3 regions of the Bacillus sp. Hm123 genome follow, and region 3 is predicted to be linked to each of the others. Evidence: a T-box and tRNA genes for the amino acid it is inferred to sense, from the RefSeq annotation. Region 3 holds a T-box; the other regions hold tRNA genes.

Region 1 (10,139 bases), 1.7 Mb from region 3:
ATCAATTAAGCGTGCAACGACTTCATTGATTTTCTTCAGCTGTTGTTCATCCGGTGTTTTCGTCGAAGTCGTAATTTTCACGATGTCCTTTAAATCAGCAAATAGCTTCTTCTGGATTGCTTCACGTAGCCGATCATGGGAATGATAATCAAATCTCTTTCCTTTTCTAGCAAAGGCAGAAATCCGAATCAAAATTTCTTCACGGAACGCTTTTTTCGCATTTTCCGATATACCAATTTGCTCTTCAATGGAACGCATGAGCTTTTCATCTGGGCTAATCTCTTCCCCTGTTAATTGATCATGAAGCTTCGATTTATTACAATAGGCCTCTACATTGTCTAAATAATTATCCATTAACGTTTTGGCAGACTCTTCATACGAGTAAACAAATGCCTTCTGTACTTCTTTTTTCGCAATGCTGTCGTATTCTTTGCGAGCGACTGAGATGAAGTTTAAATACTTTTCCCGCAGCTCATTTGTAATCGATGGATGCTGATCCAGCCCTTCTTTCAACGATCGTAATACGTCAAGGGCATTAATCGATGGCACTTCCTTGCGAATGATCGTCGAAGAAATCCGGTTGATCACATATCGTGGATCAATACCGCTCATCCCTTCATCTTGGTACTCTTTTTTCAACTGCTCGACATCGGCCGTATTAAAGCCTTCAACGCTCTCTCCATCATACAGTCTCATTTTTTTAATCAGATCAATATCGCCACGCTTCGGCTCTTTCAATCTAGTTAAAATTGTAAACATCGCCGCTACCTTTAACGTATGAGGAGCAATATGCACATCCGCTACATCGCTCTCACGAATCATTTTCTCGTAAATTCGCTCCTCTTGAGATAGCTTTAAGTTGTAAGGGATCGGCATTACAATAATCCGTGAATGGAGCGCTTCATTCTTTTTATTAGAAATGAAGGAACGATACTCGGTTTCATTCGTGTGAGCGACGATCATTTCATCCGCGCTAATTAATGCAAATCGGCCTGCTTTAAAATTCCCCTCCTGTGTCAAAGAGAGCAAATGCCAAAGAAACTTCTCATCGCATTTCAACATCTCTTGGAATTCCATTAACCCCCGATTCGCTTTGTTCAGTTCGCCATCAAAACGATACGCTCTTGGATCTGATTCCGATCCATATTGGGCAATCGTCGAAAAGTCAATGCTGCCCGTTAAATCAGCGATATCTTGAGATTTAGGGTCTGATGGACTAAATGTCCCAACCCCAACCCGCTTATCCTCCGAGAAAAAGATTCTCTCAACGAGGACATCCTCAATCCGTCCACCATACTCTTCTTGCAATCTCATCGTATTCAATGGCGATAAGCTTCCTTCGACACGAATACCGAACTCTTGAAAGAAATCCTCTCTTAAATGCTTAGGAATGAGGTGCAAAGGATCTTCATGCATCGGACAGCCCTTAATAGCATACACGGCACCTCTATCTGTTCGCGAATAAGCTTCTAATCCTTTTTTCAGCATGGCAACTAATGTAGATTTCCCTCCACTAACAGGTCCCATTAATAATAAAATCCGTTTGCGCACATCGAGCCTTTTGGCCGCTGGATGGAAATATTCCTCTACAAGTCGCTCTAACGCTTCCTCTAATCCATACAATTCATTACTAAAAAAACTGTATCGTTTTTCGTCGTTTTCTTCTTCTACCCCTTGATCTTTAATCATATGAAAGACTCGTGAATGAGCGGATTGGGCAACCCATGGCTGTTCTCTGATAATATTTAAATATTCTTCAAAAGTGCCTTCCCACTTTAGCTGCTCTTCTTCTTCCCGATATTGTTCAATCTTCTTTAAAATATCCATATTGACCCCCCGTTTAGTATGATTAGAGAACGATTAATAAAGCTTATGCTCGTACAGGCTTGAACATGCTAAGGAAAAGGCTTATAGATGGATATCAATGAATTGTGGAAAAGTTCAGTTTTCATCAGCTACAGTTTGAGATATAATAAAGATACTATATGTGAAATCACTGATTGAAAGGGGGACATAACGATGAGACTATTACTAATCTTAGGTGTGATCGGAGCTTTCCTTAGTGCAATCTTTGCTGCTGGATACAATGACAAACCAGGCGTAAAATAAAAAAAGCATTGCAGTTCAGTCTGCAATGCTTTTTTTATTGCTGTATTAAACAATGGATGACCTTTATTTCAAATGTAAGAATTGTTGCTGACGCAGAGCTTCGTAGACAAGGATCGCGGCTGTATTCGATAAATTAAGTGAGCGAACATTGTCATTCATTGGAATACGCAACGTACGTTCTTTATTAGCCTCAATTACATCTTTCGGCAAACCTGTTGTCTCTTTTCCAAAAATGAAAAAGTGATCTTTTTCCTGATTGCTATAGTCAAACGCAGCATGGTCTTTTTCACCAAACTTCGTTAAATAATAAAACTCACCCTCTGGATGTTTTTCAAAAAATTCTTCTAACGAATCATAATAAACAACGTTTACAAACTGCCAATAATCAAGTCCGGCTCTTCTAAGCATTTTATCATCTGTAGAAAATCCAAGCGGTCGGATTAGATGAAGCGTTGTATCAGTAGCTGCACAAGTTCTTGCGATGTTACCTGTGTTCGCTGGAATTTCAGGCTGGTATAGCACAACATTAATAGACAAAATTCTTCAACTCCTATATAAAACTGTAACCAATATCTTATTATACCACTGATTGATCAATTATTAACTGTGATCATCTTGAATCCTCATAAATTTATATTGAATATTTTCGGTATAAGCGGTTGAATCTTCATAACTCCAATAACGCATGCGACTGTTCGCTGTATGTGCATTGACAAGCGGCATCCCTTGACGGTCTTGAGCTGTCACAAATACGGTATGGTCAAACCGCCCATCCCCTTGAAAATCAATACAAATGACATCACCAGGCTGAAGCTGATCTGCGCTACTGACTTCCGTTGCCCTTAAACCGATTTGAGATGAAGGTAAAAACCAGCGGAGCGCATGAGCGACAGACCAGCTATAGCTCCAGCTTTTTCCGCTAACCCACCATCCCTTATTTTTATGAGGATGCCCTCGCATCGGAGAACCTCCTGCTCGTAAACATTGGGAAATATAATTGGTGCAGTCTACAGAGAATTTAGGATAAGCTGGATTATAACTATTCCACCAACGCTCTGCATATTGCACCGCCTGCATTCGATCATAGCGAAAGCCCTTCCTCTCCTCCTCATACCGATCACCCGGCACTAACGTATCCATAGGGACCACTTCAGAAAGAAAGGCCTGCTCTCGGTCGTCTACAATCTCCTGCTTATATTTCGCCGCTACTCGATGCTCCAACTCTTCTTCAAGATATACATAATCTTTTTGCCTCATTAAATATTTCAAATGAACTTTATAATGAATTTCATCTTGATCTTCAAACAGCACCTTTACAGCCGCTTTCGCTTTTAATAGCTGACACTGCCTCGCCTGTAACAACTGCTTCTTTCTCAAAACCTTTTCATCCACACAAGCAATATCATCGTCTAAAAGCTGATGCAGACGCTGCTCTAACTTTTGTTGAAGCTGTTGATACATAAATGGCGCCTCCCTTTTTCAAGCACGTTATCCGCTTTTATTATTATCATATGCATGAAAGAGGGACGACTATTATTGATTTAATGAAGCTAAGCCTTGATCAATTTCCTTTATTACTTCTGGCTCTATTTCTTTTTCTTTTGCTTGTACAAGCGCTTCTTTCGCCTCCGGGCCTCCTATTCTTGCCATAGCCCAAGCCGCTGTTCCACGCATCACCGGACGTACATCCTTTGTCAATACATCAATTAAAGTCGGCAAGGCAGATGCTTCTTTAAAATGGGCTAAAGCAATCATCGCATTTCGCTGGATCGGCTTTTTCCCTCGCCACGAACCAGACATATAACCGAAGCGCTCTTTAAATTCTTTATTACTTATTTGAAGTAAAGGCTCTAAAAGCGGCTTCACCTCTTCCCCCGCAGGCTCCATTTCCTCATGAAAGTGAAAATCCATTCCTTTATTTGCTGGACAAACGGTCTGACACGTATCACAACCATATAAACGATTCCCTAAATGATCGCGAAACTCCTCTGGCAAAAAATCCTTCGTTTGCGTTAAAAAAGCGATGCAACGATTGGAATTCAACTGTCCTCCCTGCACTAATGCCCCCGTCGGACAAGCATCTATACATTTCGTGCAAGTGCCACAGCGATCTTCTATTGGCTGATCCGGCTCAAATGGTAAGTTCGTAATCATCTCTCCTAAATATACATACGAACCAAACTCAGGCGTAATAATGGAACAATTTTTCCCGCTCCAACCGATCCCTGCCCGTTCAGCCACCGCCCGATCCGCTAGTTCTCCCGTATCGACCATTGAACGAAAACGAGCTTCCGGCACTTTAGAGCGGATGAAAGTTTCTAATTGACTGAGACGATCCCGAAGAACGTTATGATAATCCTCTCCCCAAGAAGCCCGGCAAAATATGCCCCGTCTTTCTCCTCGCTTCCCTTTTACCACTTCCTTCATTTTAGAAGGATACGCTAACGCAATCGCAATAATCGAACGAGGCTGATCAAAAATTTTCGCAGGGTCCACCCGCTTTTCAATATCCTTCTCCTCAAACCCAGAGGCATAATTTAACTCCTGCTGACGGATAAGTCGATCCTTTAACTCGACAAATGGCGCAGCAGAAGCAAACCCAATTTTATCTATCCCGATCTCTCGGCTATAAGCAATAATCTCTTGCTTTAACACATCGTAATTCATTGTTCTTCTCCTTTCAGAGAACGATTCATTTGCTAAGGCATTATTCCACACAACAGTAAAAAACGCAATGTTTTATTCTAAAGAACAAAACATTGCGTTAATAGCAATATGTATGGAGCGGGTGATGAGAATCGAACTCACGACATCAGCTTGGAAGGCTGAGGTTTTACCATTAAACTACACCCGCATCAAAGCTTATTTCTCTTGACTGAACATTTAATATTCTACATTAAAAACCATTTAAGGTCAATAGTTTTTTTAATTTAAATGAGATTTAAAAATAAAAAAAACCTGCCTTTGCAGGTAAGCAAAGCCTATATCGTGTCTACTTTTTTAGCTTTAAGAAATTTGAAGTAGGTTATAATAGCGGACACGAATGAAAACAAAGCAATTATTTTTAATACACGAAAAGGATTCACCCCTATTTGAGAACCAAAAATGCCAGGTATACTTGCACCAGTTAGTAGTAAAGAAACGACCCCTAAAGCAATGAAGCCACAAATATAAATCTTTGCTTTTTTTAGATTCATTTTTTACACCTCCTTTTATCATGTATACGATTAAATTCCTGAAATATACTCCATTTATCATTCCTCTTACAATCTACTTATTATGATTCATATAACTTTATATTCACACAAAAACCGCTCAGTGCCTGGATATTTCTCACCTAAGCTCGTTATCTCAAATCCATATTTCCGATAAAACTCCACTGCATCTTTATCTGTTTCAGCAAAAATAAAACTTAACGAGTATGTATCACAAATATACTTAATCATTTTACTTCCAATCATCTTCCCTCTTTTATTTGGAAATACCGCAATATGTTTTATTTCGCACTTATTCGAACAAACAAACTCAATCCCGATACAACCAACCATTAATCCTTCCAACTCAAACGTATATAACTTTCGATTTAACGACTGTATGTATGTTTCATACTCTCGACTAATTTTTTCTCTCGAAGTTGCATAAGATAAAAGCACATTTATTATTGGATCAATGTTCTTAAATATAATCTCTTTCATCACTACACACCTTTCATTTATGTTTTTAATACCCTAGATCTTCACACACCTAAAAAATACTATACCACCTTTAATAAGTTTGAGAGCATCCTCAAAACAGAAGATTCGTCAAAGTAATACCTTTATACATGTCTATAAAGACTCTCAATGTAGAACTTCATCATTATGAGCAAAAAAGACACCTACTAACGATAGTAGATGTCTTTAAATGCCGTTATATCAACGTTTTATAATACCGGTGGTCGGGGTCGAACCGACACTCCTCACGGAACACGATTTTGAGTCGTGCGCGTCTGCCAATTCCGCCACACCGGCAAATTATGGAGGCGGCAACCGGATTTGAACCGGTGGTGAAGGTTTTGCAGACCTCTGCCTTACCACTTGGCTATGCCGCCATAAAGATGTACTGGAGCGGAAGACGGGATTCGAACCCGCGACCCCCACCTTGGCAAGGTGGTGTTCTACCACTGAACTACTTCCGCAAACTGGGCTAGAAGGATTCGAACCTTCGCGTGACGGAATCAAAATCCGCTGCCTTACCGCTTGGCTATAGCCCATTAATTAAATATGGGGCGACCGAGGGGAATCGAACCCCCGAATGTCGGAACCACAATCCGATGCGTTAACCACTTCGCCACGATCGCCATAATTTTTATGAATTTTACTTGGCAGGGGCAGTAGGAATCGAACCCACACTGGAGGTTTTGGAGACCTCTGTTCTACCGTTAAACTATGCCCCTATAAAACTGGTGGAGGGGGACGGATTCGAACCGCCGAACCCTGAGGGAGCGGATTTACAGTCCGCCGCGTTTAGCCACTTCGCTACCCCTCCATATATTAAAAAGTGGTGCCGGCGAGAGGACTTGAACCCCCAACCTACTGATTACAAGTCAGTTGCTCTACCAATTGAGCTACACCGGCAATAAAGGTGGCTCAGGACGGAATCGAACCGCCGACACATGGATTTTCAGTCCATTGCTCTACCAACTGAGCTACTGAGCCAAGATTATTATATAAATGGCGGTCCGGACGGGACTCGAACCCGCGACCTCCTGCGTGACAGGCAGGCATTCTAACCAACTGAACTACCGGACCATTTATTGCGGGGACAGGATTTGAACCTGCGACCTTCGGGTTATGAGCCCGACGAGCTACCAGACTGCTCCACCCCGCGACGATACTAATTTATTAATGGTGGAGGATGACGGGATCGAACCGCCGACCCCCTGCTTGTAAGGCAGGTGCTCTCCCAGCTGAGCTAATCCTCCATATGGTGACCCGTACGGGATTCGAACCCGTGTTACCGCCGTGAAAGGGCGGTGTCTTAACCGCTTGACCAACGGGCCTATTTTTATTATGTATAAATGGCGGAGAGCAAGGGATTTGAACCCTTGAGGCAGCGTTAACCGCCTACACGATTTCCAATCGTGCTCCTTCGGCCACTCGGACAGCTCTCCTAAATGGCTCCGCAGGTAAGATTCGAACTTACGACCGATCGGTTAACAGCCGATTGCTCTACCACTGAGCTACTGCGGAATATCCGCCTGGCAACGTCCTACTCTCACAGGGGGAAACCCCCAACTACCATCGGCGCTGAAGAGCTTAACTTCCGTGTTCGGTATGGGAACGGGTGTGACCTCTTCGCTATCGCCACCAGACTTTTCAAGACATTTATTATTATAACATAATAATGATCTTTTGCAAGAACTTTTTTGTTCTTTCAAAACTGGATAATAAGTATTGTAACCTTGCAAATCGCCTAGGAAAAGTCCTCGATCGATTAGTATTCGTCAGCTCCACGTGTCGCCACGCTTCCACCTCGAACCTATCTACCTGATCATCTTTCAGGGATCTTACTAGCTTGCGCTATGGGAAATCTCATCTTGAGGGGGGCTTCATGCTTAGATGCTTTCAGCACTTATCCCGTCCGCACATAGCTACCCAGCGATGCCTTTGGCAAGACAACTGGTACACCAGCGGTGCGTCCATCCCGGTCCTCTCGTACTAAGGACAGCTCCTCTCAAATTTCCTGCGCCCGCGACGGATAGGGACCGAACTGTCTCACGACGTTCTGAACCCAGCTCGCGTACCGCTTTAATGGGCGAACAGCCCAACCCTTGGGACCGACTACAGCCCCAGGATGCGATGAGCCGACATCGAGGTGCCAAACCTCCCCGTCGATGTGGACTCTTGGGGGAGATAAGCCTGTTATCCCCGGGGTAGCTTTTATCCGTTGAGCGATGGCCCTTCCATGCGGAACCACCGGATCACTAAGCCCGACTTTCGTCCCTGCTCGACTTGTAGGTCTCGCAGTCAAGCTCCCTTGTGCCTTTACACTCTGCGAATGATTTCCAACCATTCTGAGGGAACCTTTGGGCGCCTCCGTTACTTTTTAGGAGGCGACCGCCCCAGTCAAACTGCCCACCTGACACTGTCTCCCACCCCGATCAGGGGTGCGGGTTAGAAGTTCAACACAGCCAGGGTAGTATCCCACCAACGCCTCCACGTAAGCTGGCGCTCACGCTTCAAAGGCTCCTACCTATCCTGTACAAGCTGTGCCAAAATTCAATATCAGGCTACAGTAAAGCTCCACGGGGTCTTTCCGTCCTGTCGCGGGTAACCTGCATCTTCACAGGTACTATAATTTCACCGAGTCTCTCGTTGAGACAGTGCCCAGATCGTTACGCCTTTCGTGCGGGTCGGAACTTACCCGACAAGGAATTTCGCTACCTTAGGACCGTTATAGTTACGGCCGCCGTTTACTGGGGCTTCGGTTCACACCTTCGCTTACGCTAAGCGCTCCCCTTAACCTTCCAGCACCGGGCAGGCGTCAGCCCCTATACTTCGCCTTGCGGCTTCGCAGAGACCTGTGTTTTTGCTAAACAGTCGCCTGGGCCTATTCACTGCGGCTCCTCGGGGCTATTCACCCCAAAGAGCACCCCTTCTCCCGAAGTTACGGGGTCATTTTGCCGAGTTCCTTAACGAGAGTTCACTCGCTCACCTTAGGATTCTCTCCTCGCCTACCTGTGTCGGTTTGCGGTACGGGCACCTTTTACCTCGCTAGAGGCTTTTCTTGGCAGTGTGGAATCAGGAACTTCGGTACTATATTTCCCTCGCCGTCACAGCTCCGCCTTGATGATGACGGGATTTGCCTCGTCATCGGCCTAACTGCTTGGACGCGCATTTCCATTCGCGCGCTTACCCTATCCTCCTGCGTCCCCCCATTGCTCAAATGGTAAATAGGTGGTACAGGAATATCAACCTGTTATCCATCGCCTACGCCTTTCGGCCTCGGCTTAGGTCCCGACTAACCCTGAGAGGACGAGCCTTCCTCAGGAAACCTTAGGCATTCGGTGGAAGGGATTCTCACCCTTCTTTCGCTACTCATACCGGCATTCTCACTTCTAAGCGCTCCACCAGTCCTTACGGTCTAGCTTCACAGCCCTTAGAACGCTCTCCTACCACTGACATCAAAGATGTCAATCCACAGCTTCGGTGATACGTTTAGCCCCGGTACATTTTCGGCGCAGAGTCACTCGACCAGTGAGCTATTACGCACTCTTTAAATGGTGGCTGCTTCTAAGCCAACATCCTGGTTGTCTAAGCAACTCCACATCCTTTTCCACTTAACGTATACTTTGGGACCTTAGCTGGTGGTCTGGGCTGTTTCCCTCTTGACTACGGATCTTATCACTCGCAGTCTGACTCCCAAGGATAAGTTTTTGGCATTCGGAGTTTGTCTGAATTCGGTAACCCGATGGGGGCCCCTAGTCCAAACAGTGCTCTACCTCCAAAACTCTTCCCTTGAGGCTAGCCCTAAAGCTATTTCGGAGAGAACCAGCTATCTCCAGGTTCGATTGGAATTTCACCGCTACCCACACCTCATCCCCGCACTTTTCAACGTACGTGGGTTCGGGCCTCCAGTAAGTGTTACCTTACCTTCACCCTGGACATGGGTAGATCACCTGGTTTCGGGTCTACGACCTCATACTCATTCGCCCTATTCAGACTCGCTTTCGCTGCGGCTCCGTCTTTCTGACTTAACCTTGCATGAAATCGTAACTCGCCGGTTCATTCTACAAAAGGCACGCTATCACCCATTAACGGGCTCTAACTACTTGTAGGCACACGGTTTCAGGATCTTTTTCACTCCCCTTCCGGGGTGCTTTTCACCTTTCCCTCACGGTACTGGTTCACTATCGGTCACTAGGGAGTATTTAGCCTTGGGAGATGGTCCTCCCGGATTCCGACGGAATTTCACGTGTTCCGCCGTACTCAGGATCCACTCTGGAGAGAACGAAATTTCGGTTACAGGATTGTTACCTTCTCTGATGG
Region 2 (10,139 bases), 1.3 Mb from region 3:
GAAAGGCTTTTTTATTCCTTATCAAATGGCATTAAACGAGCTAGAAAGTGATTTCAAAATTATTGATTTAGAGTGGAAAACAGCACATGGCTACTCCCCCATTGAACATTTGAAAACGCGAATGAAAACCGTCTTTTCATTGGTCGATAAAGTTGAAAGTAAGAACATCCCATTAACGCAAGAAGCCGTTGAAAAGGAAATACGGGATATTGCTGGCGTCCGTATTGTTACTAGCTTTATCGATGATGTCTACATGCTGAAGGAACATATTGAACAGCGTGAAGATACTCGAATCCTTCGCGTCAAAGATTATATTAAAGAGCCAAAGAAGAGCGGCTACAAAAGCTTGCATCTAATTATCGAAACACAAGTCATTTTATCTAAGCAAGTATTATGGGTTCCCGCTGAAATCCAAATTCGCACTTCTGCAATGGATTTTTGGGCCTCAACAGAACATAAACTCAACTACAAATATCAAGGAGAAGTGATACCAGCAGAAGCTCAAAAACAATTAGTCGAGCTATCAAAAGCTTCCTTTGCGTTAGATAAAGAAATGTCGAAATTAAGAAATCAACTATTATCTAAATAAGAGTTTTGAGCAGTTTCACCTAGTTGAAACTGCTCTATTTTCTTTCTATCTACGCCATCTTTCTTTGCTGCAACAAAAATACAGCTAAACCGATTAAAATAAGAGCGATACCGATTCCTTGCTGAACAGAAATGACTTCACCTAAAATGAAATAAGCGAGGATACAAGTGCCAATCGTTTCTCCTAGTATACTCATCGAAATAACAGAAGTACTTAACCATTTCAGCAACCAATTAAACACCGTTTGTCCCAAAATCGTCGCGATAAACGCTAGTCCAATAAAAGACCACCACGTTTGAGCCGAATAATCGATAAAGGAGGCTTGCTGGCTAAAGGCAAACAAGCTTAAAAATACAGCACTGCTCGCATAGCCAATGATTGAATAAGGAACGAGCGACAAGCTTTTACGAACATGCTGCCCCACAAAGAAATAAGCGGTAATTACACCAGCTGCAATAAAAGCTAAAATATCACCAAACAACGCCTCGCCACTCACTTGAAAATCTCCCCAACCAATAACGATGCTTCCAGCAATGGCAACGAGAAAGCCGACAATTGCTCCTTTACTAAAACGCTCCTTAAATAAAAAATACCCGCCTACCATCGAAAACAATGGCTGTAACGTCACAATAACCGTCGAGCTTGCTACCGATGTATAATTTAATGATTCAAACCATAACACATAATGAGCGGCTAAAAATAAGCCCGATAATAGCCCCAGCCCCCATTGTTTTTTAGACAATGATCGCAACTCTTGACGATTCTCTTTATTCATTAATAAAAACGGCAAAAGAATCAACGTAGCAAAAAAGAGCCGATAAAAGGCGGTAATAGCTGCCGGTGCATCTGCTAATTTCACAAAAATCGCGGAAGTTGATAAAGCAAGTACCCCAAAAAATAACGCTACATAAGAAATAAACGGTGATTTCAATCCTGTTCCCCCTAAGCTGTCATGACCAATAATAAAAACACTCTAATAAACAGTATAAAATTTTTATGGCTTTTTCAAAAGGAGTAATAGTTGAACTAGAAGGCAGAGAATACTTTTTATTAGAAAGATAAAAGAGCCGACTAGAAGTTGAATCATTGACTTCTAGTCGGCTCCCTGTCTTATCAACCAAGAGAACTGCAAATTTCAATATAGTTTCCATCAGGATCTGCTACGTACGCAACTACTTGTCCCCAAGGTTTCGCTACTGGCTCCACAAGAATTTGAACACCTTGCTCTCTCAATTTTTCAATCATTGCTTCTACATCATCTACGACAAACCCCAACTCAAACGTTTGTGACACGCCCTGTTTAGGGATGCTCAAGCCCGTAATCTCTTGAACATCTTCTCTTGTATTTATCGCTAAAATCGTCGAGCCGGTTTCAAACTCAACATAAGTTTCATGTTCACCACGAATCGGTAAACCTAAAATATCCTTGTAAAATGTCATAGACCTTATATGATCGGAAACGTATAAAATCACATACCTCATGTTCAAGTTCAATTGAATCCCTCCTACGTTCATTTTTTAATAGCTTCGTCAAGGAGTTACATTTTACCTATCATCAAAATGTTAAGAAGGTTACTTAAATTCACCTTTATGTTTTCTTCTCTATTATGTTTGTTGCTTATGCTTAATTAACATGTATTATTGCCTATAATACACCTTACCCTCTAACTCTTTAAGAGTGACCGGATAAATAGTAATCGTTCCCCCATCCTTAATCAACCCATCGTCTCCAAACTCAGAATCAGAGTTTAATACCACTGTAAAAGAAGGATTTTTCTCATCCCCTGTTATTACAATCGAAAAAATTCCTTGTTGTTCTGAATCGTCATCACTGTAATAGTAAAGTTGGCCATCTTTTGCATAAATAATTTCACCTGTATCGTACATAAAGTAGTTTTGAGGGTTATCTTGTTCAAACCATTTGCCAGTCAAGCTAACAGCTACATTTTGATAGGAAACATAACTCGAACTTCTAAAATTAAAAATACTTTGGTGTAAAGCGCCTTTTTCATTAACTTGGTATGTCACAACAGCAGTATCTCCACTGACCCAGTCGATTTTATACGTTTCTTCTTCAAGGGTCTTATATGTAGAACTTCCCATTAATGTAGCTACTTTTTTCCCAAAGAAAAAGCCTCTACGCTTTATTCTAATTGTCTCGTTACTCATTTTTTTATATTCTTTTAGAATTACTTCATGTTGGTTGTCCTTTGACTTTGACACCACCACATTTATATCACCCATATAATAGAAAAATGTAGAATTACTCACCAACAATATTAGACCCAGCATTATTTGAAGCCATCTAACAAAGCGATTTTTACTGTACAACAATAGAAAAATAATTATAATTACATAATTGGTTATATAAAAGATCCAATCGTGAATTAAATAGTAGCCTATCGGAGCAGCAACTCCAATTATTAACCCTTGAAAAACCATCAGCACTATGGCTATCCAACATAACATTATTTTCATTTTTCGATTCCTAATCATAGACGTATCACCTACAATCCAAACCGCGTTATAATTTCATGATAAATTGCATCGTTCATATCTACATAGTCCCAAGTTACACCTGTATTTACACTGCGATAAACTAACATTTCTTCTTGTGCTGTTCCGTTATTTTTAATGGCAACAAGGTACCCCGTTCTAGCATCATTTAAGAAATCAATGTACATCTCATCATAACCATTTTGTAAATCATGAGTAGCTGTCTGAGATATACTACCAACACTCCAATACTCACTTGGATTATCGGTCGTAATAATGCTTATATTTTCTGAACCACGCCCACCGTATACAATGGTGATTTCTTCACTTGATACGTAAATATTGCTTTGTGAAATAGTATCTAGATATTCACTGATACGGGCATATCCTAGTTGATCATCATCCGGGACTTGCACCCAAGTCTTCCCCTTGTTAGTTGTAACATAGAGCTTGTCCTCATATATGGTGTAGTTTTTGTCATATTCCACAGGTAAAGTCGTCTCTTTAGTACCGGATATACCATGTGAGATCATACGATCAATATCTTCTGGCTTTCGTTGGTTCTCTTGAATGTCCTTCGTAACAAATGGATTTTCTGGAACATAATAAGCATTTTTATCTTCTATGATGCTTTTGCTCACTTTGATTGTACAAAAAGTAATTATGCCACTAACTAAGCAAATGAAAATTATTTTTGAAAACTTCATAATTCTGTACACCTCCATATATTAGAAAGGACAGATATCTCACAGCTGAACATAAAAATCCCCTGCTGTTCTTGAATTATTTTCCTAGCATAAGTGTCCTCAAAAGCAAAAGAGTCCATCCCCGAAAAAATATCTAGTAGCTAAAGAAGATCACACCTTCTTTATTAGATATCTTTTTGGAGTCAGACCCTATTAAACCAGCATTTACGCCTTTTTCACAAATTCCGACTTTAATTTCATCGCACCGAAACCGTCAATTTTGCAATCAATATTATGATCGCCATCTACTAAACGAATGCTTTTTACTTTCGTCCCGATTTTTAATGTGGATGAACTTCCTTTTACTTTAAGATCTTTAATGACAGTAACAGAATCACCATCTTTTAAAATGTTGCCATTCGCATCTTTGACAACTTTTTGATCTTCATGATTTTCTTCTTCTGATTGTAACGTCCACTCATGCGCACATTCTGGACAGACAAAAAGGTTTCCATCCTCGTATGTATACTCTGAATTACATTTTGGGCAGTTTGGTAAATTCGACATAAATTTAACTCCTCCAGTCGTTATTGTTCATTCTCTCACTATACATTAACCCTCTACCATAAAGCCACCTTTTCATTAGAAAAAGCACTCTACCATCTAGATAGAGTGCTCCGCAATTATGTCCTCTAAGCAACTTCTTCAACAAACGTCGTATTAATGAACTCTAGGCCACTCGTATGTCGGAAAGTTGGCAGTGGATTTTGGTCGATAAAACAAGAAAGCCCTTGGCAATGGAAATTCATTGCACATATCTCCTTGTTCTTCTCCTTTTTCACTGTTTTCGCAAAATAGCGTATTTCATCAAGTAACCGTTCATATTCTTCCATTTCATTTAAATAAGACATATGTATTTCCGCTAAAATGTCTAATCGGTTTTCATGTGTCTTCATGATTAAAGTAGCTGTCCAGGCGTCATGAACATTAGATTCTGCACGAAATCCATAAATCCCTTCACAAATCCGAAAAATTGTCCACAAAGCTCCTCACTCCTTTGGTTGAATCATTTCTTCTGGACGAACGAACTCATCAAATTGTTCTTCTGTTAATAAGTTTAGTTTCAACGCTGCTTCTTTTAACGTTAACCCTTCTTTATGTGCCAGTTTCGCAATAGCTGCTGCGTTTTCATAACCGATATGAGGATTTAATGCAGTCACAAGCATAAGCGAGTTTTCTAAGTTTTGCTGAATAACTTCTAAATTCGCCTCAATTCCAACAGCACAATGCTTATTAAATGACTCCATAGCATCAGCTAAAAGCCGTACAGATTGGAGGAAATTATAAATAATCACCGGTTTAAATACGTTTAACTCAAAGTTTCCTTGACTTGCGGCCATACCGATCGTCGTATCATTGCCCATCACTTGGCAAACAACCATCGTTAACGCCTCACTTTGCGTTGGGTTGACTTTGCCCGGCATAATGGAACTTCCTGGTTCATTCGCAGGAATTACAATCTCTCCTATGCCACAACGTGGACCGCTAGCTAACCATCTAACATCATTAGCTATTTTCATTAAATCAGCTGCTAACGCTTTTAACGCACCGTGTACATAAACAATCTCATCATGACTCGTTAAAGAATGAAATTTGTTAGAAGCCGTGACAAAAGCTTTCTCCGTTAGTTGACTAATTTGTTCAGCTGTCATTTCTCCGTATTTTGGATGAGCATTAATCCCTGTACCTACAGCCGTTCCACCAATAGCTAATTCCCTCATTGGCTCAACACTATCTGTAATCATTTTCTCTGTTTTTTCAAGCATACGAACCCAACCACTAATCTCTTGTCCTAACGTCAACGGAGTGGCATCTTGCAAATGAGTTCGTCCAATTTTAATAACATCAGCAAACTCTTCTACTTTCTTCTCTAATGTTTCTTTCAACTGACGCAGCATTGGCAACAATTGATCTTCAACAGCCAATACACCTGCTATATGCATCGCTGTTGGAAAGGTATCATTAGAGCTTTGTGATTTATTCACATCATCATTCGGATGAACCGTAACATTCTCATTCATGTCTGATAATAGCTCATTCGCGCGATGAGCGATGACTTCATTGACGTTCATATTCGATTGTGTTCCGCTTCCTGTTTGCCAAACGACAAGTGGAAAATGATCATCTAGCTTTCCTTCTAAAATTTCATCTGCTGCTCGCACGATGACTTCTGCTTTCACAGACTCAATCTTTCCTAATTTCTCATTAACTAGAGCAGCACTTTTCTTTAGGATCGCAAATGCCTCAATGACTTTCTTAGGCATCTGTTCCGTTCCTATTTTAAAATTTTGACTACTGCGCTGGGTTTGAGCCCCCCACAATTTATCTATTGGAACTTGAATTTCTCCGATCGTATCCTTTTCTATTCTGAATTCCATTTTGTCTTCCTCCTGTACTCGTTTACTAATGATTATTTTCACAAAATAATAAATCTATTCTTTTGCATAACTATGCTATTTAATATATTCATCATCGTTGTCACGATATAACACCATATTAATTGATTATGATTATCATTGTCAACTTATTGGTGTCATATTTTACAAACTATTAACTTCCAATGCAAAAAAACGTGTCTTGAGCTAATTGCTCAAAACACGTTTTTTTATGAAAATAAAAATGTGCAAAGGATTTTTATATCCTTTGCACATTTCTTCGATAAATATTTAACTCCGCAGGCAAGATTCGAACTTGCGACCGATCGGTTAACAGCCGATAGCTCTACCACTGAGCTACTGCGGAAAAAAGTGGGCCTGAATGGACTTGAACCATCGACCTCACGCTTATCAGGCGTGCGCTCTAACCAGCTGAGCTACAGGCCCATTTAAAATTAAATGGAGCGGGTGATGAGAATCGAACTCACGACATCAGCTTGGAAGGCTGAGGTTTTACCATTAAACTACACCCGCATGGATGAAAATGGAGGCGGCAACCGGATTTGAACCGGTGATAAAGGTTTTGCAGACCTCTGCCTTACCACTTGGCTATGCCGCCCTTTAAAAGGGATGGCTGGGCTAGAAGGATTCGAACCTTCGCGTGACGGAATCAAAATCCGCTGCCTTACCGCTTGGCTATAGCCCATTAATTACATATGGGGCGACCGAGGGGAATCGAACCCCCGAATGTCGGAACCACAATCCGATGCGTTAACCACTTCGCCACGATCGCCATAAATAGTATTAAGTTTAAATTGGCAGGGGCAGTAGGAATCGAACCCACACTGGAGGTTTTGGAGACCTCTGTTCTACCGTTAAACTATGCCCCTATCAAAACTGGTGGAGGGGGACGGATTCGAACCGCCGAACCCTGAGGGAGCGGATTTACAGTCCGCCGCGTTTAGCCACTTCGCTACCCCTCCATATTTTAATTTAAAAAGGCATATATTAAAAAAATGGTGGCTCAGGACGGAATCGAACCGCCGACACATGGATTTTCAGTCCATTGCTCTACCAACTGAGCTACTGAGCCAAGAATATTATATAAATGGCGGTCCGGACGGGACTCGAACCCGCGACCTCCTGCGTGACAGGCAGGCATTCTAACCAACTGAACTACCGGACCATTTATTGCGGGGACAGGATTTGAACCTGCGACCTTCGGGTTATGAGCCCGACGAGCTACCAGACTGCTCCACCCCGCGACGTTATGGATAAAATATGGCGGAGGAAGAGGGATTCGAACCCCCGCGCGGTTTAACCCGCCTGTCGGTTTTCAAGACCGATCCCTTCAGCCAGACTTGGGTATTCCTCCATATTTCAATAGCGGCGGAGGGGATCGAACCCCCGACCTCACGGGTATGAACCGTACGCTCTAGCCAGCTGAGCTACACCGCCATGTATTGTATATTAAATTGGTGGAGCCTAGCGGGATCGAACCGCTGACCTCCTGCGTGCAAAGCAGGCGCTCTCCCAGCTGAGCTAAGGCCCCATGTCGTTATTTTTAGAGCTTCAAATGGTCGGGAAGACAGGATTCGAACCTGCGACCCCTTGGTCCCAAACCAAGTGCTCTACCAAGCTGAGCTACTTCCCGCTTGAATAATTAATGGCGCGCCCGAGAGGAGTCGAACCCCTAACCTTTTGATCCGTAGTCAAACGCTCTATCCAATTGAGCTACGGGCGCATAAAAGTGGTGCCGAGGACCGGAATCGAACCGGTACGGTAGTCACCTACCGCAGGATTTTAAGTCCTGTGCGTCTGCCAGTTCCGCCACCCCGGCATTTTTATGGAGCGGAAGACGGGATTCGAACCCGCGACCCCCACCTTGGCAAGGTGGTGTTCTACCACTGAACTACTTCCGCGCTTGAACAAGATATTCTGAATTATGTTTTCATCATAAGATGTAACAAATTTTAACAGAATACCGTTACAATGATGCGGGTGAAGGGAGTCGAACCCCCACGCCTCGCGGCGCCAGATCCTAAGTCTGGTGCGTCTGCCAATTCCGCCACACCCGCATAAAAGTGAGCCATGAAGGACTCGAACCTTCGACCCTCTGATTAAAAGTCAGATGCTCTACCAACTGAGCTAATGGCTCAAAATAATATTTTTAAAAGTGGTGCCGGCAAGAGGACTTGAACCCCCAACCTACTGATTACAAGTCAGTTGCTCTACCAGTTGAGCTACACCGGCATACGTAAGTAATTCATGGTGGAGGATGACGGGATCGAACCGCCGACCCCCTGCTTGTAAGGCAGGTGCTCTCCCAGCTGAGCTAATCCTCCAAATGGTGACCCGTACGGGATTCGAACCCGTGTTACCGCCGTGAAAGGGCGGTGTCTTAACCGCTTGACCAACGGGCCTACTTTAATCGCCTGGCAACGTCCTACTCTCACAGGGGGAACCCCCCAACTACCATCGGCGCTGAAGAGCTTAACTTCCGTGTTCGGTATGGGAACGGGTGTGACCTCTTCGCTATCGCCACCAGACTATAAAGTTTGAAAGAGTTGTTCTTTCAAAACTGGATAATAAGTATTGTAACCTTGCAAATCGCCTAGGAAAAGTCCTCGATCGATTAGTATTCGTCAGCTCCACGTGTCGCCACGCTTCCACCTCGAACCTATCTACCTGATCATCTTTCAGGGATCTTACTAGCTTGCGCTATGGGAAATCTCATCTTGAGGGGGGCTTCATGCTTAGATGCTTTCAGCACTTATCCCGTCCGCACATAGCTACCCAGCGATGCCTTTGGCAAGACAACTGGTACACCAGCGGTGCGTCCATCCCGGTCCTCTCGTACTAAGGACAGCTCCTCTCAAATTTCCTGCGCCCGCGACGGATAGGGACCGAACTGTCTCACGACGTTCTGAACCCAGCTCGCGTACCGCTTTAATGGGCGAACAGCCCAACCCTTGGGACCGACTACAGCCCCAGGATGCGATGAGCCGACATCGAGGTGCCAAACCTCCCCGTCGATGTGGACTCTTGGGGGAGATAAGCCTGTTATCCCCGGGGTAGCTTTTATCCGTTGAGCGATGGCCCTTCCATGCGGAACCACCGGATCACTAAGCCCGACTTTCGTCCCTGCTCGACTTGTAGGTCTCGCAGTCAAGCTCCCTTGTGCCTTTACACTCTGCGAATGATTTCCAACCATTCTGAGGGAACCTTTGGGCGCCTCCGTTACTTTTTAGGAGGCGACCGCCCCAGTCAAACTGCCCACCTGACACTGTCTCCCACCCCGATCAGGGGTGCGGGTTAGAAGTTCAACACAGCCAGGGTAGTATCCCACCAACGCCTCCACGTAAGCTGGCGCTCACGCTTCAAAGGCTCCTACCTATCCTGTACAAGCTGTGCCAAAATTCAATATCAGGCTACAGTAAAGCTCCACGGGGTCTTTCCGTCCTGTCGCGGGTAACCTGCATCTTCACAGGTACTATAATTTCACCGAGTCTCTCGTTGAGACAGTGCCCAGATCGTTACGCCTTTCGTGCGGGTCGGAACTTACCCGACAAGGAATTTCGCTACCTTAGGACCGTTATAGTTACGGCCGCCGTTTACTGGGGCTTCGGTTCACACCTTCGCTTACGCTAAGCGCTCCCCTTAACCTTCCAGCACCGGGCAGGCGTCAGCCCCTATACTTCGCCTTGCGGCTTCGCAGAGACCTGTGTTTTTGCTAAACAGTCGCCTGGGCCTATTCACTGCGGCTCCTCGGGGCTATTCACCCCAAAGAGCACCCCTTCTCCCGAAGTTACGGGGTCATTTTGCCGAGTTCCTTAACGAGAGTTCACTCGCTCACCTTAGGATTCTCTCCTCGCCTACCTGTGTCGGTTTGCGGTACGGGCACCTTTTACCTCGCTAGAGGCTTTTCTTGGC
Region 3 (10,139 bases):
CATTGCGGCTCTTATCTTTGGGATCGTTGTCATTTCAGCGATTATGAATAAGGGGGTAACGGAAGAAAAACAGGTAGCGAAAGTGTGTATTCAAGCAGGCTTTATTGCTGCTATCGGATTAGCTCTTGTCTACTTATCGCTTTCTTTTATCGGCGCAACGAGCACAGAAGCGATTGGCATTCAAGAAAACGGTGGCGCCATTTTATCCAAGTCCGCCACTCATTTATATGGTGAGGCCGGGACGATTATTTTAGCGCTAGCGATTTTCTTCGCTTGTATTACGACATCGGTAGGGCTCGTGTCAGCGACAGCTCAATATTTCAGTCGGTTATCATCTAAGTTATCCTATCCGATGTTAGTAATGATTATGTCGCTATTTAGTATGGCCATCGCCAACGCTGGTTTAACGAAATTAATCTCCATCTCTTTACCAGTATTGATCATGATCTACCCATTAGCGATTGTGATATTATTGTTATCCTTTGTTGATCCGCTATTTAAAGGGTATTCAGCGGTCTATATCGGTGCATTGTTACCTACTGCTTTAATTAGCCTGCTCGATGCTCTTCACGTAGCTGGTGTCGATGTGTCGGCTGTTGTTGATGCATTAAAGTTCATCCCTTTCCTCTCTGCTGGGCTCGGATGGCTAGTTCCTGCGATACTAGGAGCGATGATCGGTTTTCTATCCGCTTCCTTACTAGGCTGGAAAAAAGTGCATCATCCTCATGTTAAATCATAAATAAAAGGGGCGTCCTTAACGGATACGCCCCTTTTATTATTAACTATTCATCATTTTTTCAAGCTTTTTTAACCCTTTTGGATCGACTTTATCAATAGCCGTCGCCGCTTCTTCTAACGCTGCCCGATAATCATAATTTCTAAAAGCGAGCTCCGCTTGATTAAGCTGCGAGCTAATCGCAGGATGTGAACGTTTATAACGATTTCCATATTGAATAATTCTCTCAGCTAGTTCGGCTTGTTCAATTATTTCTTCTGTCTTCTTCTCTAGATGCTCTACTGATTGTAGCGCTTCGCGTAGCTTGTCCTGAACCTGCTTCATGTTTAAAGGCTTTTCATTCAAACAATCCACAACTTCATCGACTCGTCCCTTCGCTTCTTCCGTTAAAGATTGATAAAAATCTGGTACACCTGGCATATTGCTTTTTTGAATCGTCCGGAAAATATCATTCACCTTTCTCCGAAGTTCCAGCAGTTGATCACGTGCCTCCATCTCATCTTTGCGTAGCGTCTGCAAAAAGTGAGTAAAGCTCGTTTGTTCTTTTTGCAATTCTTTTAGCTGATCATGGATTTCTTTTAACTCATCATGTAAAAAGGAGTAAGTGGTTTTTTGCTGAACGATTCTTGATTCAAGGTTGTCATATTTTTTGACCACTCGAAAAAGTTCTTCCTCAATCTTACGAGGGAGACCCGCTTCTTCCTCAACTAGCTGATAGCTTTGGCGAACAGTATCTGTTTCATCTTGTAATTGTTCATTCGCTTGTTGTAGTTGTTCAATCTTCTCTCTCGTTGATTCGTTATGTTCGATAATAAAAAGTTTTGCATCGACTTCTTTTTCTAGCAAATCGTAGAAAAAGTCAATGCTATCTTTCACATCACGAATCGCTTCTTCTACTTCATGTGTATCTGTTTTAATAATGTAGCCCTTAAACTGCTCAAGCTGTTCGCGCAAATCAGTAATTTCTTTCTCAATATGTAAATGATCAAGTAAATAACCGCTTCTTTTCATCTCTCGATAGCCTGACTGAATTTCATCAAGTTGCGAAGGTAACAAGTTCGTCGTTTCCGATAGCAACACAGGAACTCGCTCCATTTTATGTAGAATTAGATCCATATCTTCTTGCAGCTTAAGAATCGTCTCTCTTGCTTCTAAATAATTTCCTTCATTTGTTAACTCTTCAAATTTATCAAATTGTGAAGATAAGGCATCTAATTGCACTTCAAATATTGGGGCTGCTTTTCCAAATGTGTGACGGTGAGCAAGTAGCTGCTTTCTTGCTGCTCGTTGCTTCTCTTTCATGTCTTCACTTTCTTTTCTGTTTTGTTCTTCACTACCGATCAGCACTTTCAGCTCAGCTAAAATCGTATTCACTTTCTCTTCCGATTGCTCCAATTGATACGAAACCTCTTCATTGATCTCTCTCGTTTTACCAAAACGATATTTATTTAACCATTCCTCGGCTTCGAACAATTTTTCGTCCACGTTCGGAAGTTCTTCCGCTAACACTTCATCCCACATTGCACGCCAGCGGTCAAATAATTCTTCCGTCTGACCAGTCATGTTTAATTGCTTCACTTGTGTCAATTCATCGGATATAGGTCGATTCATTAACTCGATTTTCTTTTGTTCAAGCTCATCAATTTGCTTGAATAGCTTCCTTCTATTTATGTAGGCAATAATTAAAAGTATGGCTACTAATAATATTCCGCCAATTACATATTTCATGTTAAGCCCCCTGTTCTTCTATCAAAAAATCAATCTATACATTCTCTACGATCCATTTAAACAATTCGCTCTCAATACTACTAATGATATCATGTATTTGACTTTTTTTAATGACAAAATTCGTTTTTTTCGCCTAGTTTCAAAAAAATTTGTTACACTTATTTAGCAAGTAGATAATCTGGAGGAATAATAATGAAAAGAGATGGGCATATTCACACACCCTTTTGTCCGCATGGGTCAAAGGATGCTTTAAACGATTATGTAGAAACCGCTATCCGTCAAGGCTTTCGTGAAATGACCTTCACTGAGCACGCACCGCTGCCAGAAGGATTTATCGATACAACTCCGACAAAGGATAGTGCTATGGAACTTTCTGTTATGGAGGAATATTTCCATACTATTCAACAGCTACAAAAAGAATACAAACAAGATGTGACCCTCCACCTCGGATTAGAAGTGGATTATATTGAAGGCTTCGAGAAGGAGACGACACAATTCTTAAATGAATACGGCCCCTATCTCGACGACTCAATTCTTTCCGTTCATTTCTTAAACCATAAGCAAAATTGGTACTGCCTCGACTATAGTGCTGACGTATTTGAAGAGATGATCGCCATGTTCGGCTCGGTGTCAGCCGTTTATCAAGCCTATTTTCACACCGTATACCAATCGATTTTAGCGGATCTTGGTGCGTATAAACCGAAACGCATCGGACATATGACGCTTGTCCATAAATTCCAACAGAAATTCCCTTGTACGAAAGATTTCAGCGCTGAAATTAATGAAATTTTACAAAAAATGAAACTTAATCACTATGAACTTGATTATAACGGAGCTGGTGTCGTCAAGCCTTTATGCGGTGAAACGTATCCGCCAGCCGAAATAGCTGCCAAAGCAACAGCGTTAGGAATTCCATTAGTCTATGGATCAGATGCTCACTCCGCTAAAGGAATCGGTCAAGGAAGCGAACAGATTCAACTGTAACTTCTGACTAAACATACGAAAAAAACCTATCCTTACCATCAAATGAGCCCTAAAAGGTAGCATTCATTTGATGGAAGGTAGGCTTTTCACGTTATTGATCATTTGAACAAATGATCACTTTGTTCTTCCCGGTTTTTTTTGCTTTATAGAGCGCTTCATCCGCTTGATTAAATAAAACCTTCACGCTGCTTGTCTGTTCTTTAGACCAATAAGCTACACCACAGGAAATCGTCACCCTTGGGTTCGTTGAATGAGCGACACTTTCTACTAATTTCTCAGCAATCACCACTCCTTCTTCCAAAGACTTCTCCGGAAAATAAAGGGCAAGCTCCTCCCCTCCCCAACGAGCGGCAATATCGTTCTCTCCTGTTGTTTTTCTAATGAGATTGGCCACTTGAATAATTGTTTCATCGCCTGTTTGATGACCATATGTATCATTAACAGCTTTGAAATCGTCAATATCTATCAATAAAAATGTTCCTTCTTCATCTTGTGCAATCGATTCGGAAATAGAACGATCTAAATAATTTCGAGAAAACAACTTCGTCAAATGATCGGTAATAACAAGCTTCTCTAACTCCTCTCGTAACATCGCATTCGTTAAGCCGAGGGTTGAGTGATGAATTAACGATTGTAACAACTTGTACATATCAAACGTGAATCCATAAGCTTCCTGTTTCAAAACGATACAAAAGCCTTTCAACACACTTCCGTGAACCATCGGCACAACCATGAGGGAATGGTAAGGAAGATGCTCTTCTAACTTCCCTGCTAACTCTCCAACAAAAAAAGAATCCTTTTCTTTTTGAATTCGTTTCCAAGCATAGTCAATGTATCGTTGTCCTTCATGCTCATAGAAAAATCTACTGCTACCTGGAAGTATTTCCATCTTTTCATCATCTATAAACATAAACCCAACCGCCGAAGCTTGAAAGAAACGCGCGATTTGATCATTCAAGTATTGGGTCGTATCAGTAAAGCGAAATGTCGAATTCAGTTGGTGCGACGTTGCATTAATTAACTGTAAATCAGCAATCAATTTCCGTGACTGCTCATACAATTTCGCTTTTTCGATTGCACTCCCACCTGTATTTGCCAAAATCCGAATAAAATCTTTTTCACTTTCCAATATCTGTCTTTCGGCTGGGATCTTCACTTGTAAAACCCCATACACACCTTGCTTGCCCATCAATGGAGCATAAAGAATAGAAGCTTTTCTTCCTGGACGTTGCTCTAGCTGTACTTTTCCGTTGATATAAGCGGACATCGCTTCTTCACTGGCCCGTTCAAAGTTAAAATGCTCCGTCGGTAATTCTTTGTACCGGTCATCAATCGCTAATAGGAAGTGATACGTGTATTGAGGAAACACCCGTTCAAGTGTCGATAATATTTCGCCAAGTACGTATTCAATATCTAAAGACGAATGAAACTTCTCCGTCACATTAAATAATTCTTTATATCTTTTTTCATTATTTGTTCCAAAATTCATTTGTTTGATAAAGGTGATAAATTCATTCGTTGCTTGCACAAAGGAACTCAATTGCTCATCGGTGAATTCTTCAAGTAATTCTTCCGGTACTTGCAGAAATAAATATAGCTCACTACCATCCGAAAGTTGAAAGCTAAGATTTCCTTTCTTAGGCAAGTTTCTCCCTTTGAGGAATGGAACCGTAAATGCTTGATAAATGGTGTCATACTCCTCGTTTGCTATTTTTTCTACGTCAATCCATCCGGAATATAGGCGTTCTCCCCGATATAACGCGAGCTGGTCTGTTTTAAATAGCAAACGAACGAGATCGAGCCACTCCTGCACAAGCTGATCTGGAGTTATTAAACTTTTTTGACTTTGAATGATTAACTGAAATAGCATCGCTTTATAGTTCACTAACCATTCAACTTTATCATTACTATCCATCTTAATCCCACCTACATTTCTTTTCGGATAGAGACCTTCTCATATTTAATCGGTGAATCACCAGCCACCCTTGATGATTATAACATATTTACTCCGACTAAAGTTTTATAAAACGGTTTTATTCTCAAGACAATAGATATTGACATGTATAGAATAAAATTATATACTATTCTTTGTGTAAAATAAATGCAGCCTAAGTGAACACTTTTACGAATTTATTTTGTTCCTTGATCTAAAGTGATCTAAGGGGCATCGCGTAACCCTCTGCTGCTGGGGCGATGGTGCATGAAAACAAAATGACCGAATTGCTGTCTCACCCGGTTTTTATTTTACAACAAAATAAAAACATTTAAAGGAGGAGCTATATTATGGCTCGTTATACTGGCTCAACATGGAAATTATCCCGCCGCCTAGGAATCTCTCTTAGCGGAACAGGAAAAGAATTAGAAAAGCGTCCTTACGCACCTGGACAACATGGTCCAAACCAACGTAAAAAGCTTTCTGAATACGGTTTACAATTACAAGAGAAGCAAAAGCTTCGTCATATGTATGGAGTAAATGAGCGTCAATTCCGTAACCTATTCGTAAAAGCTGGTAAAATGAAAGGTGTATACGGCGAAAACTTCATGATCCTTCTTGAAGCTCGCTTAGATAACCTAGTTTACCGTCTTGGTTTAGCTCGTACTCGTCGTCAAGCTCGTCAGCTTGTTAACCACGGTCATGTAACGGTTGATGGTCAACGCGTTGATATCCCATCTTACCAAGTAAAACCAAACCAAGTGATTTCTATTCGTGAGAAATCAAGAAGCCTTGAAATCGTTAAGGAAGCAATCGAAGTAAACAACTTCGTTCCTGAATACTTAACTTTCGATGCTGACAAATTAGAAGGTACATTCACTCGCCTTCCTGAGCGTGCTGAATTATCAGCTGAAATCAACGAATCTCTAATCGTAGAGTACTACTCTCGTTAATAAATCGGGTTGTAAACTCGACTTCAAAACCCGCAAAACATTGTTCATTCAATGCTTTGCGGGTTTTTTGTTTGTTTTAAGATTGGACTCTTTTCACAAAAAAAGGACTGATGATCCCATCAGCCCCGACTGCAAATGACCAGTCAATGTGACCTAAGGTGCTACCTCCAGTCTTATATATAATATGAAAAGCGAAAGACAAGTGCTCCTCATCCAGTCTAGTTCTTAAAACCTACGAAAAAACACTTCCATTTACTCTCAAAATTGTGTATATTATTACCTGTTGGGTTTTCAAGTTAAAAATGATTAATGGGAGAGATTGTAAGTTGGAAACACAAAAGACTTGTCACCATTTATTGAGCCAAATAGATTCTAAGCGAGATTTAATGATTTCAACAGGAATAATGAAAGGTCTGGGGAATTCAGAAACGATACGATATAGCCAAGAACTCGACCAACTCATTGTTCACTTCCAAAAGAATTGTAATTGTTGGAATAAATGTTTATGAATAAACTAATTCATATCGAAAAAAACAGGCTAATGAGAAATGCTCGATAGCCTGTTTTGATTTTGCCATTAGTATTTAATTAAGAAATATTTCTTTTTCCCGCGACGAATGATCGTGAATTTGCCTTCCATTTTATCGGCTTCAGATAAAACGTAGCTTGTATCTGTCACTTTGTCACCGTTAATGGATACCGCTCCATTTTGAATGTCTTCACGCGCTTGACGCTTCGATGGCGAAATACGAGCAGAGACAAGCAGTTCAACAAGTGCTAACTCTTCTTCGTTCGCCGGTTCATAGGATGGCACATCTTTAAAGCCTTGTGCGATTTCAGCCGCCGTTAAGTTTTTCACATCGCCGCTAAATAGTGCCGCGGAGATTTTGATCGCTTGTTCTAGCGCCTCTTGGCCATGAATTAAGCGTGTCATCTCTTCCGCTAATGCTTTTTGTGCTTTTCTTAAATGTGCTTCTTCTTGCATCGACGCTTCTAGTGCTTCAATTGTTTCCGGTGTTAAGAAGGTGAAAATTTTCAAGTATTTCACGACATCGGCATCCGCTGCGTTAATCCAGAATTGGTAAAACTCATACGGAGATGTTTTTTCCGGGTCCAACCAAATCGCGCCGCTCTCTGTTTTACCAAATTTCGTTCCATCTGCTTTTGTCACAAGTGGAATTGTCATGCCGAATGCCTTTTCTCCTTCAGGATTCATTTTGCGAATCATTTCTAAGCCAGTCGTAATGTTACCCCATTGGTCACTTCCGCCAATTTGCATTTTGCAGTTATGGTTTTCGTATAAATGATAGAAATCCATCGCTTGTAAAATCGTGTAAGCAAACTCGGTGAAAGAAATACCAGAGTCTAATCGTGAAGAAACAATGTCTTTCGCCAGCATGTAGTTAACGCCGATGTTCTTACCAAAGTCGCGTAAGAATGTCACCACATCCATTGAGCCAACCCAATCATTGTTATTAACTAACTTCGCTCCATTCTCACCTGAGAAATCGAAAATCTTCTCTAATTGCTTTTTAATGCATGATACATTGTGCTCCACCATTTCAGTCGTTTGCAGCTTTCTTTCTTCACGCTTCCCGCTCGGGTCACCAATCATCCCTGTCGCTCCACCAACTAATACAATTGGACGATGGCCATGATTTTGAAAACGACGAAGCGTTAAAAATGGCAGTAAATGTCCGATATGCATACTATCTGCGGTCGGGTCCACTCCACAGTATAGGGAAACACTTTCTTTGTTTAACAGTTCTTTCATACCTTCTTCATCCGTTTGTTGGTAAACAATCCCACGCCATTCTAATTCCTGCATTAAATCCATTGATCATCTTCCCTTCTTTTTTATTAGCGTTTTTCACAAATACAAAAAACGCCCCTGCAATTATGCAGGGACGCTATATGTATGCGCGGTACCACCCAAGCTTGAGAACATCTATTTCTCCACTTCATTGAAATAACGGCCAGGCCGTTTGCTGCTACTAAAAGGTTCGCAACAAAAGCTACAGGGGGTAATTCATTCAACTATTTGTACTGGTTCTCACCAACCACCAGCTCTCTGAACAACAGGGATAGTGAACTACTAAATCCTATCAACGCTTTAAGTATATTTAAATGTTATAAGTCATATTGTAAACAAATAACGGAGAGAATGTCAATTAAGTTTTTTTAAAGTGTCAAATCAGGCGTTTTGATTATCCATATTTATACAGATTCACCCTATGAAAATTAAAGTGCGCATACAAAAAGCCCGCCATCCCGGAAGCCTAGTCCGGCGGCAGTTCACCTTCCGGGAGCCGGCGCTGAAATGAAAGACAGCTGTGTAAACATGTTCTACTTCGTGCAATCAAACAGCCATTTTTCTTATGTCTATTTACGGAGTTTTTTGGCTAATCAACACGCGTGATATTATTTTTCAACTGACTTTATTGTGAATTAAACAAGTTTATTAGCTTTGTACACTTGAAACTAGTCCCTTTAATCGTAACATCTATAAAAAGGTGTTTCTGAAGAGCTTCCATAAATTTCATTCCCACTCTTCTTTCAGGATAGCGTAATAATACTCGTCCCACCAATCATTTCCATCAGGAATACATTTCTTGAAAAACCCTTCTCTTCTCATTCCGATCTTCTCCATTACTTGGTATGATGGTATGTTTTCAGGTTGACAGGTGGCAACAATCCTATGTAAGTTTAGTTTATTGAAACCATATTCTAAGACGCCCTTAGCTGCTTCGGGAGCATATCCTCTTCTTTGAAAAGAGGGATTGAATACCCATCCAATTTCATATGTGTGATTACCAAAGTATTTATGAAAAGCTATATGTCCAATTAGGATATTTGTTTCTATCTCTACAACAGGAAAGTGTTCAGCGTGAGCACCTATGTTTTTGTTTATAAATTTTTTCGTTTCCTCTCGCGTGTGTACACCACCGGGTATATACTTCATAACGTCTTGCTTCGAGGTGTATTCATATACTGCTTCCAAATCGTCCACTTGAAATTCACGCATCAATAATCTATTTGTTCTTATATTCATTGTAAATTCTCCTTTGTAAAATCGCCGAAATGGAGCATTGGGAGCTACCTTTAATGCTGTTAATTCTTCATCGGAAATAAACTTTTGAATCAAATTCGGGAACATGGTATTCTCTTTCATAAGGACGCCTCTTCTCGTTAATGTTTGGTGGTACTTACATTTTACAAGCAGGCGGCCCTTTTTGTTGTCTGTTTATGGAAGATTATACATAATCAATACGCGTGGTGTAAAATAACACCTAAAAAAGCGACCCAATTAAGGTCGCTTTCTTCTACTGTCAATCTTCCATTGTCGATAAATCACCTGTTGGGAGGTCGAGTTCCCAAGCTTTTAACACGCGACGCATAATTTTTCCGCTACGAGTTTTCGGGAGCTTGTCACGGAATTCGATTTCGCGCGGTGCCGCATGCGCCGCTAATCCTGTTTTCACGAATTGACGAATTTCTTCCTTCAATTCATCAGAAGGCTCGTAGCCGTCCAGTAATGCGACAAACGCTTTAATGATTTCCCCACGGACAGGATCAGGTTTCCCGATGACTCCTGCTTCGGCGATCGCCGGATGCTCAAGAAGCTTGCTTTCTACTTCAAACGGACCGACACGCTCCCCCGCTGTCATAATGACATCATCGACACGCCCTTGGAACCAGAAGTAGCCGTCTTCATCCATATAAGCAGAATCTCCAGATACATACCAATCACCTGGCATAAAATAAGATTCATATTTTTCACGGTTGTTCCACACGGAAACCATCA

What was found. A T-box is a leader RNA that pairs with one kind of tRNA and senses whether it is charged. The one in region 3 lies ahead of tyrS (tyrosine--tRNA ligase), so its partner is inferred to be a tRNA-Tyr.
Region 1: it encodes a tRNA-Tyr, which carries the amino acid that the T-box ahead of tyrS (tyrosine--tRNA ligase) is inferred to sense. The anticodon was not compared.
Region 2: it encodes a tRNA-Tyr, which carries the amino acid that the T-box ahead of tyrS (tyrosine--tRNA ligase) is inferred to sense. The anticodon was not compared.

What each region holds. Positions count from the first base shown of each region.
Region 1 is NZ_CM200277.1:887,512-897,650, reverse strand. It holds gene prkA (ATP-dependent protease PrkA) at 1-1,827, opposite strand, end outside; gene trmL (tRNA (uridine(34)/cytosine(34)/5-carboxymethylaminomethyluridine(34)-2'-O)-methyltransferase TrmL) at 2,173-2,646, opposite strand; gene ACSVDJ_RS04680 (amidase domain-containing protein) at 2,710-3,570, opposite strand; gene queG (tRNA epoxyqueuosine(34) reductase QueG) at 3,643-4,776, opposite strand; tRNA gene ACSVDJ_RS04670 (tRNA-Gly) at 4,890-4,963, opposite strand; gene ACSVDJ_RS04665 (hypothetical protein) at 5,091-5,306, opposite strand; gene ACSVDJ_RS04660 (GNAT family N-acetyltransferase) at 5,394-5,804, opposite strand; tRNA gene ACSVDJ_RS04655 (tRNA-Leu) at 6,038-6,119, opposite strand; tRNA gene ACSVDJ_RS04650 (tRNA-Cys) at 6,126-6,199, opposite strand; tRNA gene ACSVDJ_RS04645 (tRNA-Gly) at 6,212-6,286, opposite strand; tRNA gene ACSVDJ_RS04640 (tRNA-Gln) at 6,290-6,361, opposite strand; tRNA gene ACSVDJ_RS04635 (tRNA-His) at 6,373-6,448, opposite strand; tRNA gene ACSVDJ_RS04630 (tRNA-Trp) at 6,471-6,544, opposite strand; tRNA gene ACSVDJ_RS04625 (tRNA-Tyr) at 6,552-6,636, opposite strand; tRNA gene ACSVDJ_RS04620 (tRNA-Thr) at 6,650-6,725, opposite strand; tRNA gene ACSVDJ_RS04615 (tRNA-Phe) at 6,734-6,806, opposite strand; tRNA gene ACSVDJ_RS04610 (tRNA-Asp) at 6,823-6,899, opposite strand; tRNA gene ACSVDJ_RS04605 (tRNA-Met) at 6,905-6,978, opposite strand; tRNA gene ACSVDJ_RS04600 (tRNA-Val) at 6,997-7,072, opposite strand; tRNA gene ACSVDJ_RS04595 (tRNA-Glu) at 7,076-7,150, opposite strand; tRNA gene ACSVDJ_RS04590 (tRNA-Ser) at 7,170-7,261, opposite strand; tRNA gene ACSVDJ_RS04585 (tRNA-Asn) at 7,266-7,340, opposite strand; rRNA gene rrf (5S ribosomal RNA) at 7,347-7,462, opposite strand; rRNA gene ACSVDJ_RS04575 (23S ribosomal RNA) at 7,565-10,139, opposite strand, start outside.
Region 2 is NZ_CM200277.1:245,147-255,285, reverse strand. It holds gene ACSVDJ_RS01575 (GTP pyrophosphokinase) at 1-589, shown strand, start outside; gene ACSVDJ_RS01570 (DMT family transporter) at 639-1,520, opposite strand; gene ACSVDJ_RS01565 (VOC family protein) at 1,703-2,083, opposite strand; gene ACSVDJ_RS01560 (hypothetical protein) at 2,228-3,085, opposite strand; gene ACSVDJ_RS01555 (hypothetical protein) at 3,097-3,792, opposite strand; gene ACSVDJ_RS01550 (zinc ribbon domain-containing protein YjdM) at 3,997-4,338, opposite strand; gene ACSVDJ_RS01545 (hypothetical protein) at 4,464-4,814, opposite strand; gene fumC (class II fumarate hydratase) at 4,821-6,209, opposite strand; tRNA gene ACSVDJ_RS01535 (tRNA-Asn) at 6,502-6,573, opposite strand; tRNA gene ACSVDJ_RS01530 (tRNA-Ile) at 6,580-6,653, opposite strand; tRNA gene ACSVDJ_RS01525 (tRNA-Gly) at 6,667-6,740, opposite strand; tRNA gene ACSVDJ_RS01520 (tRNA-Cys) at 6,752-6,825, opposite strand; tRNA gene ACSVDJ_RS01515 (tRNA-Gln) at 6,838-6,912, opposite strand; tRNA gene ACSVDJ_RS01510 (tRNA-His) at 6,924-6,999, opposite strand; tRNA gene ACSVDJ_RS01505 (tRNA-Trp) at 7,023-7,096, opposite strand; tRNA gene ACSVDJ_RS01500 (tRNA-Tyr) at 7,105-7,189, opposite strand; tRNA gene ACSVDJ_RS01495 (tRNA-Phe) at 7,224-7,299, opposite strand; tRNA gene ACSVDJ_RS01490 (tRNA-Asp) at 7,316-7,392, opposite strand; tRNA gene ACSVDJ_RS01485 (tRNA-Met) at 7,398-7,471, opposite strand; tRNA gene ACSVDJ_RS01480 (tRNA-Ser) at 7,489-7,581, opposite strand; tRNA gene ACSVDJ_RS01475 (tRNA-Met) at 7,591-7,664, opposite strand; tRNA gene ACSVDJ_RS01470 (tRNA-Ala) at 7,683-7,758, opposite strand; tRNA gene ACSVDJ_RS01465 (tRNA-Pro) at 7,784-7,860, opposite strand; tRNA gene ACSVDJ_RS01460 (tRNA-Arg) at 7,874-7,950, opposite strand; tRNA gene ACSVDJ_RS01455 (tRNA-Leu) at 7,958-8,046, opposite strand; tRNA gene ACSVDJ_RS01450 (tRNA-Gly) at 8,054-8,128, opposite strand; tRNA gene ACSVDJ_RS01445 (tRNA-Leu) at 8,203-8,284, opposite strand; tRNA gene ACSVDJ_RS01440 (tRNA-Lys) at 8,292-8,364, opposite strand; tRNA gene ACSVDJ_RS01435 (tRNA-Thr) at 8,384-8,459, opposite strand; tRNA gene ACSVDJ_RS01430 (tRNA-Val) at 8,476-8,551, opposite strand; tRNA gene ACSVDJ_RS01425 (tRNA-Glu) at 8,555-8,629, opposite strand; rRNA gene rrf (5S ribosomal RNA) at 8,640-8,755, opposite strand; rRNA gene ACSVDJ_RS01415 (23S ribosomal RNA) at 8,822-10,139, opposite strand, start outside.
Region 3 is NZ_CM200277.1:2,586,376-2,596,514, forward strand. It holds gene brnQ (branched-chain amino acid transport system II carrier protein) at 1-739, shown strand, start outside; gene ezrA (septation ring formation regulator EzrA) at 779-2,464, opposite strand; gene hisJ (histidinol-phosphatase HisJ) at 2,657-3,448, shown strand; gene ACSVDJ_RS13500 (sensor domain-containing diguanylate cyclase) at 3,540-5,363, opposite strand; gene rpsD (30S ribosomal protein S4) at 5,732-6,334, shown strand; gene ACSVDJ_RS13510 (aspartyl-phosphate phosphatase Spo0E family protein) at 6,637-6,843, shown strand; gene tyrS (tyrosine--tRNA ligase) at 6,912-8,171, opposite strand; T-box leader at 8,235-8,452, opposite strand; gene ACSVDJ_RS13520 (GNAT family N-acetyltransferase) at 8,874-9,386, opposite strand; gene acsA (acetate--CoA ligase) at 9,664-10,139, opposite strand, start outside.